One region of the Streptomyces sp. SYSU D01066-1 genome, then DNA from elsewhere that is predicted to be linked to it. Evidence: riboswitches for the same ligand, from Rfam matches in the RefSeq annotation. Region 1 holds a riboswitch; the other holds the start of a gene.
The links. A riboswitch is a leader RNA that binds a small molecule or an ion and turns the genes downstream of it on or off. The one in region 1 is predicted to bind glycine.
Positions count from the first base shown of each region.

Region 2: another riboswitch for glycine. It lies ahead of gcvT (glycine cleavage system aminomethyltransferase GcvT); the one in region 1 lies ahead of gcvP (aminomethyl-transferring glycine dehydrogenase).

Region 1 covers NZ_JBUDHV010000048.1:45,721-48,900, reverse strand. The annotation lists gene ACY1JF_RS29610 (DNA polymerase IV) at 1-159, shown strand, start outside; gene ACY1JF_RS29605 (PRC-barrel domain-containing protein) at 598-972, opposite strand; glycine riboswitch at 1,099-1,193, shown strand; gene gcvP (aminomethyl-transferring glycine dehydrogenase) at 1,374-3,180, shown strand, end outside.
Region 2 covers NZ_JBUDHV010000006.1:228,851-232,030, reverse strand. The annotation lists gene gcvH (glycine cleavage system protein GcvH) at 1-178, opposite strand, end outside; gene gcvT (glycine cleavage system aminomethyltransferase GcvT) at 284-1,402, opposite strand; glycine riboswitch at 1,442-1,567, opposite strand; glycine riboswitch at 1,568-1,662, opposite strand; gene ACY1JF_RS08960 (AAA family ATPase) at 1,832-2,500, shown strand; gene ACY1JF_RS08955 (enhanced serine sensitivity protein SseB) at 2,554-3,180, shown strand, end outside.

The sequences.
Region 1 (3,180 bases):
GTGCGGTTCGAGACGCCGCTGTCGGCCCGGCCGGGGCGGGTGCGGACCTTCCGGACCGACGACCCGGAGCTGGAGCCGGCGGATCCACTGCCGCTGGTGGGGCGAAGACCCGGTGACACCGCCGGGACGGTGCGGCCCGCGGGCGGCAGGGCGGGGTGAGCGTCGGTACGGAGGTGCGACGGGGTGACGCGGCGGGGGACGGGTCGCACGTGGCGCGGGGGACGGCACGTGGCGGGAGCGGGCCGCGCGGCGGGTATCTGGGGCGGCCTGGCGGGTGTCCGGGGCGGCGGCCTGCCGGCCGCTGGGGTGTTCCGGGGTGACCTGTCCGGCCGGGCGGTGCCGGGGGCAGCTGTCCGGCCGGGGCGGTGCCGGGGGCGGCGGGAGGGGCGTCGTGGTTGTCGCGCGTGCGTGGTTCCGGTGCGGTGGTGACTGGGGGCCCGGGACACGGTGCCGGTGCCGGGCCGGGTCCGGTGGGTGTCCGCGGCGGCCGTCGGCCGGGGAGGTGTCCGGGGGCGGCGGGGTGGCCGTCGGGTGCCGTCGGTGCTCGTGGGCGTGGGACGGGACGCCCCCGGCCGGCGCGGCACCCACGCGTACGCCTCAGGTCATCTCCTCCTGGCCCGCCAGCTCGCCGAAGTCGTGGCCGGGCGACGGGGGCGGGGCGGTGATGTCGAGGCCGTAGTGGTGGTAGAGCTGCAGTTCCTGTTCCGGGGAGAGGTGGCGGCCGACGCCGAAGTCGGGGGCCTCCTTGATCAGCGCGCGGTCGAAGGGCACCCGGAGGGTGCCGTCGACCAGTTCGCTGGGTTCCAGGGGGACGAAGGCGTCCCGGCCGAACAGGCCGGTGCGGACGGCCGCCCATTCGGGTACGCCGGTGGCGTCATCGAGGTAGACCTCGTCGACGGTGCCGATCCTCGTGCCGTTGCGGTCGAACGCCTTGCGGCCGATCAGGTCACGCGGGTCGATGTCGGTGCGCACGGGCCCTCCAGGTGGTCGCCAACCATCCGGTACATCATCCGTAAGCACTACAAAAGAGCACATTCGCACGGGCGGCCACTCGAAAGACCGTGCGTGGGCCTCGCTGGTAGGCTGGCGAACGGCTGCTGACCCCGTGCGGGAGAGTCCTCCGGTTGCGCCGGGGGCGCCGAAGGAGCAAACCCTCCCCGGAATCTCTCAGGCCCACGTACCGCACGGACGAGGTCACTCTGGAAAGCAGGGCGGGTGTCGACGGCTTCCGCTCTCACCGACGGTGAAAGCCGGGACGGCCCGACAGGATCCCGGTGAAGCTCTCAGGTCGAGATGACAGAGGGGGAGGCCGTCGGGGCACCCGCGCCGTGGTGTCCCTCGCAGGTCGCGTCAGACCAGGAGGCCTCCACACGATGACAGCCCACCGTACTCCGCTCTTTGAGCTCGAACAGGGAACGCCGTTCGAGCGGCGTCACATCGGCCCCGACCACGAGGCCCGGGCCAAGATGCTCGCCCAGGTCGGGTACGGCTCGCTCGACGAGCTGACGGCCGCCGCCGTGCCGGACGTGATCAAGAGCACCGGAGCGCTGGACCTGCCCCGGGCGCGCACCGAGGCCGAGGTGCTCGCCGAACTGCGCTCGCTGGCCGACCGCAACCAGGTCCTCGACTCGATGATCGGGCTCGGGTACCACGGCACGTTCACGCCGCCCGTGATCCTGCGCAACGTCATGGAGAATCCGGCCTGGTACACCGCGTACACGCCGTACCAGCCGGAGATCTCGCAGGGGCGCCTGGAGGCGCTGCTCAACTTCCAGACGATGGTGGCCGAGCTGACCGGGCTGCCGACCTCCGGGGCCTCGCTGCTCGACGAGGGCACGGCCGCCGCCGAGGCGATGGCGCTGTCGCGGCGGATGGGGAAGAACAAGAAGGGGCTGTTCCTGGTCGACGCGGACGCGCTGCCGCAGACCGTCGCCGTGATCCGGACGCGGGCCGAACCGACCGGTGTCGAGGTCGTCGTCGCCGACCTCACCGACGGCATCCCGGCCGAGGTCGCGGAGCGGGAGATCAACGGCGTACTGATCCAGTACCCGGGCGCCTCCGGGGCCGTACGCGACATCAAGCCGGTGATCGACCGGGCGCACGAACTGGGCGCGCTGGTCACCGTCGCCGCCGACCTGCTCGCGCTGACGCTGCTGAAGTCGCCCGGTGAGCTGGGCGCCGACATCGCGGTGGGCATGACGCAGCGGTTCGGGGTGCCGATGGGCTTCGGCGGGCCGCACGCCGGCTACATGGCCGTACGGGAGAAGATGGCCCGCAGCCTGCCCGGACGACTGGTGGGCGTCTCCGTGGACGCCGACGGGAACCGGGCCTACCGGCTGGCCCTGCAGACCCGCGAGCAGCACATCCGCCGGGAGAAGGCCACCAGCAACATCTGCACTGCGCAGGTGCTGCTCGCCGTGATGGCCGGGATGTACGCCGTGTACCACGGTCCCGAGGGGCTGCGGGCCATCGCCCGGCGCACCCACCGCTACGCCGCCGTCCTCGCCGCGGGGCTCGCGGCGAGCGGTGTCGAGATCGTCCACGGCGACTACTTCGACACGGTCACGGCGCGGGTGCCCGGCCGGGCCGCCGAGATCGTCGCGGCGGCCCGGCGGAACGGCGTCAACCTGCGGCTCGTCGACGCCGACCACGTCTCGATGGCCTGCGACGAGACGACCACGCGGGCGCGGATCGGCGGGGTGTGGAACGCGTTCGGGGCCGAGGGGGACATCGAGGCGCTGGACGCGGCGACCGGGGACGCGCTGCCCGAGGGGCTGCTGCGCACCGACGAGTTCCTGGCCCACCCCGTCTTCCACCAGTACCGGTCCGAGACCGCGATGCTGCGCTACCTGCGCCGGCTGGCCGACCGGGACTACGCGCTGGACCGCGGCATGATCCCGCTGGGTTCCTGCACCATGAAGCTCAACGCGACCACCGAGATGGAGCCGGTGACCTGGCCCGAGTTCGGACAGCTGCACCCCTTCGCCCCCGCCGAGCAGGCGCAGGGCTACCTCACGCTCATCCGCGAGCTGGAGGAGCGGCTGGCCGAGGTCACCGGGTACGACAGGGTCTCGCTCCAGCCCAACGCCGGGTCGCAGGGCGAGCTGGCCGGCCTGCTCGCCGTACGCGGTTACCACCGGGCCAACGGCGACGAGCAGCGCACCGTCTGCCTGATCCCCT
Region 2 (3,180 bases), on a different contig from region 1:
CGCCGCAGGTCTCGCCCGCGGTCACGGTGGCACCGGTCTCGGGGAGCTGGACGAAGACGACGTCACCGAGGGCGCCTGCCGCGTGCTCCGTGATGCCGACCGTCGCGACGCCGTCCTCGGTGGCCGACAGCCACTCGTGCTCCTTGCTGTAGCGCAGCTGCTGGGGGTTGTTGCTCATGGTCTGAATTCTCCCGTGAGAGGTGGTGTGACGGTGAACGGAGGGGGTGACGGAAGGCGGGCGCGCTCGCTTGTCGTGCCGCTCGCCCGCTTCTGGCGCGGTCGCTTACTTCCGGCGCCTGTAGAACGGCAGCGCCACGACCTGGTACGGCTCGTGGCCGCCGCGGATGTCGACGCCGACCCCGGGCGTGCCCGGCGCCGCGTACGCCGCGTCGACGTACGCCATCGCGATCGGCTTGCCCAGCGTGGGGGAGGGGGCGCCGGAGGTGACCTCGCCGACCACCCGGCCGCCGGCGACCACCGGGTACCCGGCGCGCGGCACCCGGCGGCCCTCGGCGACCAGGCCGACCAGGACGCGCGGGGGCTCGTCCTGGGCCCGGGACGCCGCCTCGGCCAGCGCCGCGCGGCCCACGAAGTCGCCCTCCTTGTCGAACTTCACCACCCGGCCGAGCCCGGCGTCGAAGGGCGTCAGCGCGGTGGTCAGCTCGTGCCCGTACAGCGGCATGCCCGCCTCCAGGCGGAGCGTGTCCCGGCAGGACAGGCCGCACGGCACCGGACCGGCCGGCGCGCCCGCCTCGGTCAGCGCCCGCCACACCTTCTCCGCGCCGTCCGGGGCGACGAACAGCTCGAAGCCGTCCTCGCCGGTGTAGCCGGTGCGCGCGATCAGCGCGGGCACGCCGGCGACGGTCCCGGGCAGCCCGGCGTAGTACTTCAGCCCGTCCAGGTCGGCGTCGGTCAGCGCGGCGAGGACGCCCGCCGACCGCGGTCCCTGTACGGCGAGCAGCGCGTAGGCGTCGCGGTCGTCGCGCACCTCGGCGTCGAAGCCGGCCGCCCGCTCGGTGAGCGCGTCCAGCACCACCTGGGCGTTGGCGGCGTTGGCGACGACCAGGTACGTGTCGCCGGCCGTCCGGTAGACGATCAGGTCGTCCAGGATGCCGCCGTCCGCCCGGCAGATCATGGTGTAGCGGGCGCGGCCCGGCCGCACGGTGGAGATGCCGCCGACCAGCGCGAAGTCCAGCAGCGCGGCGGCCTGGGGGCCGGTGACCGTGATCTCGCCCATGTGCGAGAGGTCGAACAGCCCGGCCCGGGTGCGTACGGCGGTGTGCTCGTCGCGTTCGGAGCCGTAGCGCAGCGGCATCTCCCAGCCGGCGAAGTCGGTCATGGTCGCGCCGAGCGCGCGGTGTACCGCGTCCAGCGCGGTACGGCGGAGTGGGGTACTGCTCATCGGTCGTCTCCCAGGACAGGACGGCACGGGCGAGGAAGGCCCTCCCCATCTGTCATCGGTACCTGAGAGGTTCGCCGTGACCGCGCGTACGCCCGGACGTACCGGTCGTGGTCAGGACTTGCACCGTGGGTGGGGCCGCCGGGGCGGCCCGCTTTTCAGATGTGCCTCGCCCGCGCGGTGACGGGGCCTGAGAGATTCAAGGGAGGAACTTGCTCCTTCGGCGCCCCGGCGACGGCCGGGGACTCTCCCGCGCGGATTCAAACGGCCGGTATGCAGTTGGCGCGGCCACAGTAGCACCGCCCCCCGGCTCCGCCTTTGTGACCGGCTTGTGGCGTGGAGCGCACGAAATCGCGAGACCACGGGATTACCTTCTCTTTACACTCGACGGGGATGGGAACTCGTGAACCGCCCCAGGGGAGGACGATCACGGTGAACAGGACCACGGCATACGCCACGACCTCGGGACTCGCGCTGCCCGAGCAGCACACGGCCCCGGCCCGGGGGGCGTGCGCTGCAGGGCCCGCACCCGTCGTCCGCGATCTGCGGGACCGGGCCGGCCGCAGCCCGCACGCCCTGCTCTTCGGCCCGAAGGACCTCGTCGCGGTCACCGGACTGCCCGGCAGCGGCAAGTCCACGCTGATGGAGCGGACCGTGCGCGGGATCCGCGTCGACTCGCAGGACACCCGCGACCGCTGGGACCGGCGCATGCCGCGTTTCCTGCCGTACGCGGTCTACCGCCCCCTCGTGCGGATCGCCCACTACGCCGGGCTGCGCCGCGCCCTGCGCTCCGGCGAGGGAGTCGTCGTGCACGACTGCGGCACCCAGACCTGGGTGCGCCGCTGGCTGGCCCGCGAGGCCCGGCGGCGCGGCGGCACCCTGCACCTGCTGCTGCTCGACGTCGACGCCGAGCAGGCGCTGCGGGGCCAGCGCGAGCGCGGCCGGGGCGTGTCCCGGTACGCCTTCCTGCGCCACCGCGCGGCCACCCACCGGCTGCTGCGCGCGGCCCAGCGGGGCGAGCTGCCGCCCGGCTGCGGCGCCGCCGTCCTGCTCGACCGCGCGGCGGCCGACACCCTGCGCCGGATCGGCTTCACCGGCTGACCGGTAGCCTTCTCAGCCACACCAGCGGTTCCCCACAGGCGGTAGGCAAGCAGATGGACTTCCCGGCGCAGGCGCACCCTCACCCGCACGGCGGATGGCCCGGCAACGAACTGGAGGAGGTGCTCTCCGCCGCCCTCGGCGTGCCGGGCGCCGGCGGCCGGATAGTCGAGGTCCTCGGCCGCAGCTTCGTCTGGGTCCCGCTGCCCAACGGCGGCGGCCCGCACAGCGGCCCCCTGGACCTGCCCACGCTGGAGATCCAGGGCCAGGCGTACGTCCCGGTGTTCAGCTCCGAGGAGCAGTTCCGCCAGGTCGTCGGCGCGCACATGGCGTACACCGTCGCCCCCGCCGTGGAGTTCGCCCGCGGACTGCCCCCGCAGGTCGGCATCGCCGTCAACCCGGACGGGGTCGTCGGCATCCCGCTGCCGCCGCCCGCCGTGGCCGAGCTGTGCCGCGCCGGACGCGGCCCGCTGGACGGCCCCGCCGGCGGCGGCCGGGTCCGCCTGTTCGAGCCCGACTGGCAGGACGACCCGGTGGACTTCCTGGCCGCGGCCTCCGCCGAGTTCGCCGCGACCGGCGTGGTCCGCACCGCCCGCCGCTGCCTGGCCGCCATCGAGACCGCCGACCCGGTCATGTTCGTCGGCGTCGAGCTGTCCCACTGGGAGGGCGACGCCCGTGCCGTC